Regions from separate parts of the Buttiauxella sp. S19-1 genome, predicted to be linked through region 1. Evidence: predicted binding sites of a transcription regulator. Region 1 holds the regulator's gene; each other region holds the start of a gene.
The links. The regulator Fur, encoded in region 1, represses iron uptake genes when iron is present. The targets are predictions, from matches to a motif close to ATAATAATGAGAACNACTATCAA.

Region 2: a site for Fur is predicted at 2,880-2,902, ahead of fhuA (ferrichrome porin FhuA). Genes of this name have one in related genera too.
Region 3: a site for Fur is predicted at 2,466-2,488, ahead of efeU (iron uptake transporter permease EfeU). Genes of this name have one in related genera too.
Region 4: a site for Fur is predicted at 967-989, ahead of sufA (Fe-S cluster assembly scaffold SufA). Genes of this name have one in related genera too.

The regions. Positions count from the first base shown of each region.
Region 1 covers NZ_JAHWLU010000032.1:11,177-15,086, forward strand. The annotation lists gene ybfF (esterase) at 1-580, shown strand, start outside; gene ybfE (LexA regulated protein) at 716-997, shown strand; gene fldA (flavodoxin FldA) at 1,150-1,680, shown strand; gene fur (ferric iron uptake transcriptional regulator) at 1,967-2,419, shown strand; gene chiQ (ChiQ/YbfN family lipoprotein) at 2,509-2,838, opposite strand; gene chiP (chitoporin ChiP) at 2,886-3,910, opposite strand, start outside.
Region 2 covers NZ_JAHWLU010000001.1:54,513-58,422, forward strand. The annotation lists gene fhuC (Fe3+-hydroxamate ABC transporter ATP-binding protein FhuC) at 1-635, opposite strand, end outside; gene fhuA (ferrichrome porin FhuA) at 683-2,854, opposite strand; gene MES37_RS00265 (hypothetical protein) at 3,100-3,831, opposite strand.
Region 3 covers NZ_JAHWLU010000146.1:2,220-6,129, reverse strand. The annotation lists gene putA (trifunctional transcriptional regulator/proline dehydrogenase/L-glutamate gamma-semialdehyde dehydrogenase) at 1-378, opposite strand, end outside; gene putP (sodium/proline symporter PutP) at 757-2,265, shown strand; gene efeU (iron uptake transporter permease EfeU) at 2,546-3,379, shown strand; gene efeO (iron uptake system protein EfeO) at 3,442-3,910, shown strand, end outside.
Region 4 covers NZ_JAHWLU010000016.1:33,244-37,153, reverse strand. The annotation lists gene sufB (Fe-S cluster assembly protein SufB) at 1-547, opposite strand, end outside; gene sufA (Fe-S cluster assembly scaffold SufA) at 556-924, opposite strand; gene MES37_RS06150 (aminoglycoside phosphotransferase family protein) at 1,338-2,120, opposite strand; partial or broken gene MES37_RS06145 (hypothetical protein) at 2,379-2,578, shown strand; gene MES37_RS06140 (hypothetical protein) at 2,875-3,189, shown strand; gene MES37_RS06135 (hypothetical protein) at 3,261-3,422, opposite strand; gene MES37_RS06130 (GlcG/HbpS family heme-binding protein) at 3,640-3,910, opposite strand, start outside.

The DNA.
Region 1 (3,910 bases):
GATGGCGCAGGATGTGGTTGAAACGCTCGAAGAATATGGCTTTGAAAAAGCAATCATTATCGGCCATTCCATGGGCGGTAAAGTTGCGATGGCTCTGACAGCTATTGCAGCTGAGCGCATTGATAAACTGGTGCTGATTGACATTGCACCGGTGGATTATCAGGTACGCCGTCACGATGAAATTTTCGCGGCTATTAATGCAGTCAGTAGTAGTGGAGCGAAAACACGTCAACAAGCCGCTATGGTGATGCGTGAGCATCTGAACGAAGAAGGTGTGATTCAATTCTTGCTGAAGTCATTTGCTGACGGCGAGTGGAAGTTTAATGTTCCGGTATTGTGGGAACAGTACGAGAATATTGTCGGCTGGCAAGCTATCCCAACCTGGAATGAACCGGCACTGTTTATCCGTGGTGGTGCATCGCCTTATGTTGACGAATCACACCGCGAAACGCTGCTTGCGCAATTCCCTCAGGCGCGCGCTCATGTGGTTGCCGGTGCCGGACACTGGGTTCACGCCGAAAAACCTGATGCTGTTTTGCGCGCAATCCACCGTTTTATCGACGCAAGTACAGCAAACTGATTAAAAACAAACCGACTAGCTGTTAGATGCAGCTAACGCGTTGGCGCGCAAGCCATGCTGATGTATGATTGCGCGCTAAAATGCGCCAGAGCACCCCGCTCCGTGCCACCTGAATTCCCTGTCAGTAGTCTAATCATGGCAAAAGAACAAACGGACCGTACTACATTAGATCTGTTCGCGGACGAGCGTCGCCCCGGGCGGCCAAAAACTAATCCGCTGACGCGTGATGAGCAACTGCGTATCAACAAACGCAACCAGCTCAAGCGCGATAAAGTACGCGGCCTGAAGCGAGTGGAACTGAAGCTCAATAACGATGCAGTAGATGCACTAAATCATCTGGCTGAAGCGCGCAATATCAGTCGTAGTGAGTTGATTGAAGAGATTCTGCTCGCGCAACTGAAGCAGCATCTCAGTTAGTTGAAAGGCTATATGCCCGGAATACGATGTTGCAGTCTGTGCACAACAGGCTGATAGCAGTTTCCGCACCGCAATGTGTTCTGCTATGATTGCCCTATCTGTGGCCAATTAGCAGCCACCATACCATTAAGTATCAAGAGGTTATTTTACTCATGGCAATCGTAGGCATTTTTTTCGGCAGCGACACTGGTAACACCGAAAATATCGCGAAGATGATTCAAAAACAGCTCGGTAAAGACGTTGCTGAGGTGCATGACATTGCTAAGAGCAGCAAAGAAGACCTGGAAGGCTTCGACATTCTGCTTCTCGGCATTCCAACGTGGTATTACGGTGAAGCGCAATGCGACTGGGATGACTTCTTCCCGACTCTGGAAGAAGTTGATTTCAATGGCAAACTGGTCGCCCTGTTCGGCTGTGGTGACCAGGAAGACTATGCAGAATACTTCTGTGACGCATTGGGCACTATCCGTGACATCATTGAGCCACGCGGTGCTGCAATTGTGGGCCACTGGCCGACTGCGGGTTACCATTTCGAAGCCTCTAAAGGCCTTGCAGACGACGATCACTTTGTCGGTCTGGCTATCGATGAAGATCGTCAACCAGAACTGACTGCTGAACGCGTTCAGAAATGGGTCAAACAAGTTTCTGACGAGCTGAACCTGGCAGATATCATCAACGCCTGATTCTGGATGTGACGCAGCTTTTAAACGGGTTGCGTCACATTGATAGATTATTCCGATTAAAATAATCGCTACAAATTTTTAACTTTTCGGTTTGTCCCTGTACAATGACCCCCTGGCTAAATAGCTAACAAGGCAATTAAATCGCGACTCAGCCGCCATTTTTTAGCTTGATTATGAATAATACTTGCGGTTTCCATTTAGAATCTGCAGTTCTATAATGAGACGCATTCATCTTAACGCTCACCCTGAGTCCGAGCGATCCGTTAAGCAACAGGACAATTTCCGCATGACTGACAATAATACCGCATTGAAGAAGGCCGGCCTGAAAGTCACGCTTCCGCGATTAAAAATCCTTGAAGTGCTACAGGGTCCGGTGAACCATCATGTCAGTGCGGAAGACTTATACAAACGTCTGATTGATATGGGCGAAGAAATTGGTCTCGCCACAGTTTATCGTGTACTAAACCAGTTTGATGATGCAGGCATTGTCACTCGTCACAACTTCGAAGGCGGCAAATCCGTATTCGAGTTAACTCAACAACATCACCACGACCACCTGATTTGCCTGGACTGCGGCAAAGTTATTGAGTTCAGTGATGATTCAATTGAATCTCGTCAGCGTGAAATCGCATCACGCCATGGCATCCGTCTGACCAACCACAGCCTGTACCTTTACGGTCACTGCGCTGAAGGTGATTGCCGTACCGACGAGAATGCACACGAAATCAGCGAAAAGTAATCCGCATATCTGACATTCTGAACCAGATGTCAGGTATAAAAAAACCGGTGAGGAAGCTCACCGGTTTTTTTATTGCAGGAATTCACAGATTACTTGTTGTTCGCACGAATCTCTTGCCAGATTTTATCGCACTTGGCTTTTACCGCCTGGTCGTTACCAGTACGAGTGGCCTGAATACAGTTTTGATAATCCAGGGTGCGCACCGTTTCTTTCTTCGCAAATTCCTGGTGTTCCTTTTCCTGACCCAGCACGTTTAACACGCTCTGACAGGCCTGAATTTTATCAGGATTCCCTTCTGCGGTATTGATACAGGCGCTATAGGCTTGTTTCAGTTTTGTATCTTCCGGTGCCGTTTTAGAGGGTTGTGCGCAGGCGCTCAAACCTAAAGCCATGACCGTAACCAAAATGATTTTTTTCATGCTCGATATCCTTTATAAAACCGGGCGCTTTCACGCCCGGTATCGAATCAGAAGATGGTGAACGGTGCGATGACGATGAATTTCACGTCACGCTCATCCTGGAAGATGTTGCCGTAACCACCGCCCCAGCTTGGGATGTCGGAGTGGTTGTCGTATTGAGTGAAGTGCAGTTTGAACAGAGTGCCTTTCGCGCGCCCATCCTGAATGGTGTACAACGCATCAAGGCTGTACGCCGATTCTTTCAGGCGATTGTCAGCATCGTAGTAACCGTCAGTGGTTGGTTTAGAGCTTGGTTTTGCATCCCATGCGTAAACATACGAAGCACCTACAGCCCAACCAGCCAGATCCCAATTGCTCAGGTCATACATGGCACCCGCGAAGATGGCTTTTTCACCATTGGCGTTGAAGTCAGAACGGTTATCCCACCAGATATCCAGACGACCGTTTGACGATGCGTAAGTTGGGGTCATACGTTGCAGGAAGTAGCCCTGCTGGCCATCAGCCTTGACCATGGTACCTTCGAGGCGCAGGTCAACCTGGCCCACTTTGTAGCCGAATGTCAGAGCCTGCAACCATGCGGTGCCGTCATACAGATCGTTAACGCTGCCATCAGAGACTTTGTCACGCGAACCGTAGAACTGGTAGCTGGTAGACAATGGGCTGCCAGCTACATCAAATTTGTAGCTTGCTTTAGTGAAGTATTGGTCGATATACCCTTCTGCCTGACCGAATGCCGCTTCAAGAATCAGATCATTTTTGAAGTCATACTTCGCGCCCAGCGAGTGCAGATACTCAACTTTGGTGTTCTTATCGTTCTGATAGAACTTGTCCATCTCCAGGTGCCACGGAGCTTTATACTCATTGGTCCACATGTAGGAGAAGCTCAGAGCACCGGCATCGGCATAATCAAAGTTTGCCCCGGCTTCAGCGCCCTGGTAAGTACCAGGCATGAAACTCCAGTGTGGTGCTAATAAAGATTGCCCTGTTGGCTGGATGTAACCCGCACGGGCCCAAACCGGGCCGTATTTGAATTTAGCTGCGGCTTTATAAAGGCTTATACCGCTCTTATCGC
Region 2 (3,910 bases), on a different contig from region 1:
GCGGCCATATTGATATCATGCAGCACAGCAATCACCGTCAGACCGCGTTCCTGGCTCAGACGATGGATAAGCGCCAGCACGTCAACCTGATGGGCAATGTCCAGTGCCGACGTGGGTTCATCAAGCAGCAAACAGCGGCTGTCCTGCGCCACTAACATAGCAATCCACGCCCGTTGGCGCTCGCCACCAGAAAGACTATCCACCAGACGATGCGCAAAAGGTTTCAACCCCACCAGCGTAATTGCCTCTTCAACCAATTCACGGTCTGCCGCGCCGAAACGCCCCAGCGCGCCATGCCACGGATAACGACCAATCGCCACCAACTCACGCACCGTCATCCCTTCTGCCGCCGGAAGTTGCTGCGGTAAATACGCGACTTTGCACGCAAATTCCTTGCTGCTCCAGCTATCTAACGGTTGATTGTTGAGCTGAATTTCCCCATCAGAAGGCTTTTGATGACGGCCAAGCATTTTCAGCAATGTCGATTTCCCCGAGCCATTGTGCCCAATCAGGCCGGTGACTTTGCCAACGGGAAAGGTTATCGAGAGAGGGTGAAGAAGCGTGCGGCCGGGTACGCGAAAGGTAACGTCTGAGAGGCTAAACGTGGTATCGGGATGAAGGTGTTTGTCCTGCATGGTAGCCAACTTTGTTGATGGGCACGGCGAACCGTGCCCGAATACACTTAGAAGCGGAATGTAGCAGTCGCAACAACCTGGCGCTCAGCGCCCCAGAAGCAGCCATAAGTGGCGAAGCAGCTGGCAACGTATTCACGATCAAGCAGGTTGTTCACATTCACCGCCACGCTTGAACCATTCATACCGAAACGTCCGAGGTCATATTTAACCACCGCATCCAGAACCGCAGCACTACCCACTTTGAAGCTGTTAGCCGGGTCGCCGTAGCTGGAGCCGATGAAGCGACCACCGGTACCGATAGTCAGACCGGTCAGCGAGCCTTCATTGAAGGTATAATCACCCCACAGTGAAGCCATGTGCTCTGGCACCTGCTCAGGCGTGTTGCCTTTGTAGTTGGTGTCAGTGGTGTATTCCGCATCGGTGTAGGTGTAAGAAGCCGTCACGTTGATGTTGGCATTCACCGCCGCTTTCGCTTCGAGTTCTACGCCGCGAGAACGAATTTCACCGCCCTGAATGGAGGAGAAACCATGGGAAGTATCTGGGTCGGACATCAGGTTATCAGACTTAGTCAGCTGATAAATCGCACCAGTAATCACCACCGCCATATCCTTCGGCACATACTTCACGCCCGCTTCGTACTGACGGCCTTTAGACGGTTTGAAGGTGTTGCCGTAGAAATCTGCACCTGAGTTTGGCTCGAAAGATTCGCTGTAGCTGATGTACGGAGACACACCGTTATCGAACAGGTAGTTCAGACCCGCACGGCCAGTGAATTCGCTATCGTCACGCTCGGTGTAGTTATTCGCCTGGTAAGCGAGAGTTGACTGTTTCAGCCAGTCGTAACGGCCACCGACGGTCAGAACAAACTTGTTCCACTCAGCTTGATCCTGAATGTAGATGCCGGTCTGTTTCTGTTTGTTTTGCTGATACGGGTCTGCATCGCCAAAATCGTAGTTTTCGTACACTGGGTTATACAAATCCAGTGGCGGAGCGCTGCCGAAGGTGGCGTTCACATCGTTACGCATCTGCTGGAAATCAACACCAGTCAGCAAGGTGTGTGCCACGTCACCGGTCGCAAAATTACTTTGCACTTGAGTATCAACAGCAAAGTTGTGCAGCTTTTCGTTATCCACAACAGTGCCGCGAGTCAGCATATAACCTGAAGAGTCTACGCCAGTGCCGTAAACGCTTTTCTGATTGGTTTTAGACTCAACATAACGCAGGTTCTGACGCACGGTGAAAGTGTCGTTGAACTCATGGTCAAAGGTATAACCGACCATTTTATGGGACAACGAGTAGGTGTTATTTGGAACACCTTCGTTGAAATCAGTCGGCAGATAAGAACCATCTGGCAACGGCTCAACGGTACCTTCTTTCGGCAACCAACCGTAATAACCCGTCTCTGGAGTGTCTTGCAGGTTCGCTAAGAACGTGAAATTAGTTTTATCGTCAGGACGCCAGGTGAATGACGGAGCAATCGCATAACGTTTCTGTTTGGAGAATTGTTGCTGGTCGTCGTTAGAACGCGCCACACCAGTCAGACGATAAGAATAAACGCCTGCATCATCCAGTGAATCACTGAAGTCGAAACCGGTTTGCCACAGATTGTCAGTGCCCATCTTGAACTGAACTTCTTTCAGCGGTTCAGTGGTTGGACGCTTGCTTACCATCGTGATAATACCGCCTGGACTGCTTTTTCCGTACAGCACGGAAGTTGGGCCACGCATTAATTCCACGCGCTCAAGCATGTACGGGTCGATGATCACTTCGTTATAGAAGTCGCCCTGAAGTTTCAGGCCATCTAAATAGTTGTTCTGGTTAACCGAACCGAAACCACGAATTTTCACCGCGTCATAGGTGTCGGATGCACCACGGGTAGAAACGGTGATACCTGGCGTGTAGCCCAACGCTTCTTTCACGGAAGCTGGCTGGTGAGTATCCATCTCTTCACGAGTCACAATCGAAATAGACTGTGGAGTCTTTTCAATTGGCGTATCAGTTTTGGTCGCGGTTGCCGTGCGTTTAGCGGCAATCGTTGGAGACGGGCCCCACGCGCTTTCGTCAGCAACACTGGCGGAAACGGTGATGGTATCTTCTTTAGCTGTTGTGTTGTCTGCTGCAAAACTTGATGCACTGACACCGCTTACAGCGGCAGCAACAAAGAATGCAAGTTTGCGAATTGAGGTATTGACTGGTTGTCCAGTTCTTAAGCGCGCCATTGTATTATCTCTGATGAAGTAACGAATGATAACGAAAACGAGAATTATTATTATGCCGCAGAATAATAGACGAAACGGAAAGTGCATGGCAAGCGGATCACACCCCCTGGGGGACCAGGGGGATAAAAAATAACCATACAAAGTGCAAGGAGTGAAAAAGGACTCACAAACAGAGAAAACCAGGCATGAATGACACATCCCGATCACGCTGTCAGCAACGTGACCGAATGGCTAATGCGAGTGGTTCAGGAAATCGCGCTTCTGTCTATCAATGAATAATGCTGTTTATTTTTTGAAGCGAGTGTTTTCCCAGCAGCGGTTTGCTCAAAAATAATAAATTTACCCACGCGAATACTCTCGCGAGAACATTCATCGTAAAAAGGGTCAAACGTACCTTCGACACATTTCCCCATAAGCCCACGATTGGACCATTTATTCATTTTCATTTTCCATTCGAGGGAGTAATGCGCTATTGGGCAAACGATTTTCGCCCATGGATCACATATTAATGTGTTCTCAATTAATTTCCGACTGCCGCGACGAGGTAGTGTGCCGACTAATACCAGACAGTGATCCACGGGATGTTGAAGGAAAATTTGTAATATAAGGATTGGGCACCCGACCTTCCGTTCAAGCTTGCTAATACGATCGGTGAGATAGCAAAAAGCGATTCGGGCATTTTCCCCACAATTGCCTGCGTTCTGCACTCCATTGCGGTAATCATTTTCAACTTTTTGGTACAGTTGCCTGGAAGATAGCTTGAGTTTGCGCTGTGCAGAAACCGCCGCGCTGCGCATCTTGTCCCCGCCAAGGGTATGCAGCCGATATTTTTGCGGATTCGTCAACATCCACTTTTCAATCATATTTTTATCTGGATAAAACTTATTAGATGATTTTAGAGATAACCTGGAACGGGTAAAAAGCATGGCTTCGGTGAGATGTGGTAATACTATTTTTTGAAATGTTTTGCTGTCCATCTGACTTTCCTGTCTTGTACTGTGAAATTTTAAGCATTCAACAAAACATTAGAGCATTCTTCACAAGAGGCAGACAGGA
Region 3 (3,910 bases), on a different contig from region 1:
CAGTTTATGAGTTTGTTCGGCGATAGCTTGCGGCAGGCGAGCCTGTTCCAGAATCATCGGCACCGCGTCGGTTTCTGGACGACGCCATGCGGCAGTAATGGCGGCACGGGTAACCGATTGCGGCAGAATTTGTTCAGCGAAATCGAGGAACGGTTGGTGCGCCTCGTCAACGTGCGGAGCGGCTTCATCACTTTCGTTTGCTGCACCCGCTAACAGGGCCGGCAGTTCTGGTAATTCGTCATTATTTTCGAGACGTTCCAGATAATTAAAAATCGCCTGTTTAATTAGCCAGTGCGGTGTGCGGTCAATACGTGATGCGGCTTCTTTGATGCGCTCGCGGGTTGCGTCGTCGAGTTTGACGCCCATGGTGGTGGCCATTAGTGCTCCTGTTTACCCGTTATTAATCGGGTGAGTACATATAGGGTTGATAAAAGTTATCCGGCAATATCTATCATGTTGCAACTTTGTGCAACCTTGTTAAATGTGAGCCAGATAGCAAGCTGAAAAAAGAGTGAATTGTTAAATAAGAAATAAGGAAGTTGTCTGGCTAATCATTTGCTGACAGGGCGAAATTACCGACATAGTTAACACTTTCCATAGGTGCAACCATAAAAAGCGTGAGCGAGTGCAACCTCCTGCAAAAAGCTATTTTTTGTACGGTGAATTTATTGTGAATAGTGTGTTAAAACGCTTGCGAATAAAAATGACTATATCCCCGTGCTGCGTTCCGGCATGGATAAAAATTTGGAGATCTGCATGACCATGAGCACACCAATGCTGGTGACTTTCTTTATCTATATCTTTGGCATGATATTGATAGGGTTTATCGCCTGGCGTTCTACCAAGAATTTTGACGACTACATTCTGGGCGGTCGTAGCCTGGGAAGCGTGGTCACGGCGTTGTCAGCGGGCGCATCCGATATGAGCGGTTGGTTGTTGATGGGGCTGCCTGGCGCCATCTTCCTTTCTGGTATTTCAGAAAGCTGGATTGCCATCGGCCTGACGGTTGGCGCGTATATCAACTGGAAACTGGTCGCCGGACGTTTACGTGTTCACACCGAGGTGAACAACAACGCACTGACGCTGCCTGATTATTTCACCGGACGTTTTGAAGATAAAAGCCGCATCCTGCGTATTATCTCAGCGTTGGTTATCCTGCTGTTCTTCACTATCTATTGTGCATCTGGCATCGTGGCGGGGGCTCGTCTGTTCGAAAGCACCTTTGGCATGAGCTATGAAACCGCACTGTGGGCGGGTGCAGCGGCAACCATCATTTATACCTTCGTGGGCGGGTTCCTGGCAGTGAGCTGGACCGATACCGTGCAGGCTAGCCTGATGATTTTTGCGCTGATCCTGACACCGGTGATGGTGGTTATCGCAGTGGGCGGCTTTGACGATTCAATGGCGGTTATCAAGCAAAAAAGTATTGAAAACGTCGATATGCTCAAAGGCCTGAACTTTGTGGCGATTATCTCGCTGATGGGCTGGGGCCTGGGTTACTTCGGCCAGCCACATATTCTGGCGCGTTTCATGGCGGCAGATTCACATCACACCATCGTCAAAGCGCGTCGCATCAGTATGACGTGGATGGTGCTGTGCCTGGCGGGTGCGTGTGCGGTGGGCTTCTTCGGTATCGCTTACTTCAATAACAACCCGTCATTGGCAGGCTCTGTTAACCAGAACGGCGAGCGTGTGTTCATCGAGCTGGCGCAATTACTGTTTAACCCATGGATTGCAGGCATCTTGTTGTCAGCGATTTTAGCGGCGGTGATGTCTACGCTGAGCTGCCAGTTGTTGGTATGTTCCAGCGCCATTACTGAAGACTTGTATAAAGCCTTCTTCCGTAAAGATGCCGGGCAGAAAGAGCTGGTGTGGGTAGGGCGTTTCATGGTGCTACTGGTTGCTCTGATTGCCATCGCACTGGCGGCTAACCCTGAAAACCGCGTTCTTGGTCTGGTGAGTTACGCCTGGGCAGGCTTCGGTGCCGCGTTTGGCCCGGTTGTGCTGTTCTCGGTCATGTGGTCACGCATGACGCGCAATGGCGCGCTTGCGGGGATGATCATCGGTGCCTTGACCGTCATCGTCTGGAAACAGTTTGGCTGGTTGGGTCTGTACGAAATCATTCCTGGTTTCATCTTCGGCAGCATCGGTATTGTGGTTGTTAGCCTGCTTGGCAAAGCGCCAAGTACATCGATGCAAAAACGCTTTGCACAAGCGGATGAGATTTACCACACCGCTCCACCGTCGAAGTTACAGGTCGAGTAATTCTGCTGACAAACCTCTTCGTAGGTTGGATAAGCGCAGCGTCATCCGACACAACGCGCGCAAACGGTGGATGACGCTAACGCTTATCCACCCTACAAAACACGTTTATCACCCTTTGCCAGCAATCTGGAAGGCCGCTAATAGCGGCCTTTTTTACAGCTATACACAAAAATTCAAATTCTCTGCTTGTGTTTATTTTTATGGTAATGATAATCACAATCGTTCTGGTTTTACTTTTCTTTACGTCTTTTGACCTGAGTTCACAGTTGGAGTATCAGGAATGTTCGTTCCGTTTCTCATTATGTTACGCGAAGGGCTGGAAGCCGCGTTGATTGTCAGTTTGATAGCCAGCTATCTGAAGCGCACACAACGCGGCCAGTGGATTGGCGTCATGTGGATTGGGGTGGTTGCAGCCGCAGCGCTTTGCTTAGGCTTAGGCATCTTCATCAACGAAACGACCGGCGAATTCCCGCAAAAAGAACAAGAGATGTTTGAAGGCATTGTCGCCGTCATCGCCGTATTCATCCTGACCTGGATGGTGTTCTGGATGCGCAAAGTATCGCGCAACGTCAAAGGGCAGCTGGAGCAGAAGGTCGATGAAGCGCTGCATAGCAAAGGCAGCCACGGCTGGGCGTTGATTATGATGGTGTTCTTCGCCGTCGCCCGCGAAGGGCTGGAATCGGTGTTCTTTCTGCTGGCGGCATTCCAGCAGGACGTCGGCATTATGCCGCCACTTGGTGCGATGCTCGGTCTTGGCACTGCCATCGTGCTGGGCTTCTTGCTTTATTGGGGCGGCATACGCCTGAATCTTGCCGTTTTCTTCAAATGGACCAGCTTGTTTATTTTACTGGTCGCCGCCGGTCTTGCTGCGGGTGCGGTTCGTGCATTCCATGAAGCCGGGCTTTGGAACCATTTCCAGGATATCGCTTTCGACCTGAGTAATGTTCTTTCAACGCATTCCCTGACCGGCACGCTGCTTGAGGGCATTTTTGGTTATCAGGAAGCGCCTAGCGTCAGCGAAGTGGCGATGTACTTTATTTACCTGATTCCCGCGCTGGTGCTGTTCTTCATTCCCCCACGTCTGGGTAGCCAGGCGACAAATAGCGTTCGTTAATAATATTGTGGCGAGAAATCGCCTCTTAGTTACAACATACTGATGTTTTAAAGGGATTGGCCATGACTACACATTTTCGTCGAAAAGCCCTGCATGCTGCGTTGTTTGCGCTTGCCTCTTCAGCCTTTGCGGTGCAAGCCGCCGATGTTCCTCAGGTAAAAGTCACCGTTACTGATAAACAGTGCGAACCGATGAACATTACGGTTAACGCCGGTAAAACCCAGTTCATTATTCAGAACAACAGCCAGAAAGCGCTGGAGTGGGAAATCCTCAAAGGGGTGATGGTAGTCGAAGAGCGTGAGAACATCGCGCCGGGCTTCTCTCAGAAAATGACGGCCAACCTGCAAGCCGGTGAGTACGACATGACTTGCGGCCTGCTCAGCAACCCGAAAGGCAAACTTATCGTTAAAGCTGCTGGCGACCAGGCCGCACCGAAAAACGACCTGATGGCGTTATCCGGCCCGATTACCGAATATAAAACCTACGTCACTGCCCAAGTGGCCGAACTGGTTAAAGGTACCAAAGCCTTTA
Region 4 (3,910 bases), on a different contig from region 1:
GATACTTTTGCACCAGCTCAGGGAATTCGTGAATCGCCTCGCCAAAGGAGCAGAAAATAATCCCCTGTTCAGAGAGTTTTTCACGGTAAGTGGTGGCAACAGAAACGGAGTCAAAAATCGCATCCATGGCGATATTCGAGCCTTCATGCACCGGAACACCTAGCTGTTTAAATGCCTCTTCTACTTCACCGGTCAGATAGGCGTTGCTGCCGGGTTTCTGAACCGCACCCGGTTGAGACTCACAGTTATCGTCGCAACTGCCGCACGATGGCGCGGAGTAATAGCTGTAATCCTGATAGTTAAGTTTTTCGTAATTGGCCTTCAGCCAGTGCGGCTCTTCCATTTCAAGCCAGGCACGATATGCGCTCAGGCGAAATTCCAGCATCCATTCAGGCTCATTACGCCGCGCAGAAATTGCCCGCACCACATCTTCGTTGATGCCGTGCGCCATTTCGTCGGTTTTTAACTGGGTGAAAAAACCTTCTTTATAAGAATGGCTGCCCGCCCAGATTTGCACTTCTTCAGACGTTTCAGTGTTACGTGACATAATCCCGCCTACACCCCAAAGCTTTCACCACAGCCACATTCGTGCTGGGCTTTCGGGTTGTTGAATTTGAATATTTCGTTTAATCCTTCGCGCACATAATCGACTTCCGTCCCGTCGATAAACGGCATGGCTGAAAGTGGCACCCACAGCTTTGCGCCGTCTGTTTCAAAAAGGAGATCGCCGGGTTTTGGTTCTTTTACGGTGTCCAGTACATAGCCAAACCCTGCACAGCCTGTCTGTTTAATCCCCAAACGCACACCCAAAAATCCAGGTTGCTGGCTTGCCAGTTTGCGAATATGTGAGCACGCATCAGGGGTCAACGTCAGTCCCTTCCAGGCAAATTCACTGGGATCGAAGCTACCGGTTTGCACATCCATAGTTCACCTCTTAATGTTTTGGCGCCTAAAGGCCTACACCCCATGTTAATGATAACTATTATCAATACAACATCCTGATAACAGGGGTATTCGAAAAATGCTGCATTTTTAGACGTCTTAACTAAGGATAGACCCTACTGAAAGTCTTGCAGGTGGTGAAAAGAGCTATTTAAGCCACTGAATTGAGAAGGATTTAAATGCCGGGCGAATGATTAGGTGATAGAAAGTAAAAGATGTATAGAGAATACCGATTTATGCGATAGGTAACCTAAAATGTCTGAAAACAACGATTTACTGCAACATCAACAATTTAACTATTTCTGCTTAATCTGGTGACGTGAAAATAGCCTCAACACTTCCTGTTGCAAGATCCAGACAGGTGGCCTATGGGCATTTAACTCGAGACTGCATGTTCACTGATTCAGTTCGGACACTGCCAGCGCTGCAACTTCTAATGCTATGGATGCTGTCTCGTTGCTCTCGAGTGACCATGTTGTTGAGAGTCCGCACCACGCAATGATCCATTTGAGTAGACGCTCTCTATCAAGGCCCGCCATTTCGCTAACCAGATTCAGTCGTTGTTTAAATATTCCTGGGACAGTAGCAACCCGGGGTATGGGATTGCCAAGATCCGGATTGGTAAAAATATTGGCAAAGTCGAAACCTCGTTCACCGATGATTCCTTTTGGATCAATGGCCAGCCAGCCTGAGGCACCGAAATCAAGAACGTTCTCATGATGTAAGTCGCCATGTAATACGACCAACTCTTGTGGAGTCGATAACAACTCTTCTGCTATTTCAGCGCTACGCGACAGGATGCCTCCATACAGCTGGGCTGCTGATTGAAGAGGACAAAACCACTCAGCCAGAGTCGGAAGTTGTGGTAAAGGCCGTTTTGGGGTGGTGTGAAGTCTGTTTGCTGTAAAGCATAAAATCCGACACGCCTCAGCATCCTGACCTTCCCGGGACATAGAGGAGAGTGATGCCTCCCCCATTGCGCGTGCGAGAAGAATGGTTTCATTTTCATATGCAATAACCTGTGCTGCGCCATTTCCTTCCCACCATGACATTAGAGCATTACCGGATTGCTCATCCGCATCATCTGTGATTTTAAGCATGGCTTTCATACCTCCTGTTATTGTCTCAACAGGCAAGAGTTTGGAGGTATGGGTTGTGAACGGTGTACCATCTGGAATGAGATTCTAGCGATCTAACCAGAGTGTGAACCCGCTAATGTCCATAATATTTTCCTTACTTCCTTATCGTGAAAGTCACTGAATGCGACAGGCATGTGAACAATTCTAACTCATAGCTTGAGTAAATCTTTCTCAACTTAAATCTGATGGTTAGGTCATTCATGCAACTGTATTTAAAAATAAGAAAACATAAGATTGTTAAGGTTATAACCTCGTCATATTTTCAAAGTGTGTATTTCCCCTCAAGGAATAAGCATCATGATTAAGCGTCGCACCCTCAAAACTGCATTTGCGGCGGTTATTTCTCTGACTGTCCTTGCCGCCCCCGTTTATGCAAACCCTGGCAACGGCAATGGTGGCGGTAATCACGGTAACAGTGGTAATAGCGGTAACCATGGCAATAGCGCTAAAAGCGGGGCCAGGGTAACGGAAAGTCGAATGAGGATCATGGCAAGCGGTGGGTAATGATTTGGTGCTTATTGCTTTAAGCACGGCCATTGTGACCTCCGTCATTAACGGTGTGTTCGATTAACATATTCCCCTGTCCGTGAGCCTCGCATCTGCGGGGCTTTTTTATGCCCAGCGACAATATCCCCTGTTCTTCATTTTGTTAAATACCGTGACCATTAGCCCGGTAATTGTACTGAGTCCTTCATACGCTTAATATATATGAGAAAGTGGCTTTGACGAGCAAGAAAAATCCGTTCGTTAATTTTAATTTTGTTGGTAATTATATTCTACGGAAGGATATCCAATGCGCTATACACCTTTTATAATTGTGCCTTTATTAAGTGCCTGTAGTTTCAGTTTTATGAAGTTTGATAATGATCCGTTAGTACAAGCGACGTACGCGACTAATGCGACAAAAAGCTCCGTTATTGCAGCGGGTGGGAAACCAGACAGTGAGATGAATGTTCCAGAAATCAATGGGACTTGCATCAATTACACGCTAAAAAAAGATGCTGAGACAATGCCTTTTTATGTGGCATTCGATGAGAATGGAAACCGCAAACATTATGGCTATATCTCCTGCCAACAGGCGAGAGCCAAAGGAGTATTTAGCCAGTAAGTCATCATAAAAGATCATTCCTCTTCTCACTCTATACAGTCAGAAGAGGGATGTGTGAATTTCTCTAAATATTAGTAACCTGCAGCCTTATTAGCCGCTTTTATACGCTTATTCCTGCTGTCTTTTTCATGGCTATCTTTAGCCTGCATTATGCCACCAGCAGCATCTACCCAGTCATTAGCTGTACAACCGGATAATACCACGCCCAACATAAGTGCAAGTACATACTTCATTATAGCTCCATAAACTCATATCTGTATAAATAACGTCCGTGTAATACTTAAAGTATTTGACGCTTACGCCGTTATTTTGACAAAAGAAGAGTTCATGGGCAAGGTGCGCTGGATTCAAGGCTGTTTTATATAGCGCGTGAGATACAACTTATAGCTGAAATAATTTAAGTTGCAGGCTATATAATAGACCTGCAACTTAAACAAAATGGATGGATTATTAAGCGGAAGTATTGAGCAGTGATTTATTTGCTTCGAGCGCGTCAACCGCACATTGCTGATCCAAATGCCCGCCAGGTGCGCCGCCAATACCAATAGCGCCAATAGTCTGGTTATCGACTTTGACAGGAACTCCACCGCCCAATAATAAGAAGCCAGGGATATCACGCATATTCTGCGCACCGGCGTTATCCTGTGCACTCTTCATAACATCACCGGTGGCATTTTTGGTAGTCAGCGCGGTGTATGCTTTCATACGGCTGGCTTCTACA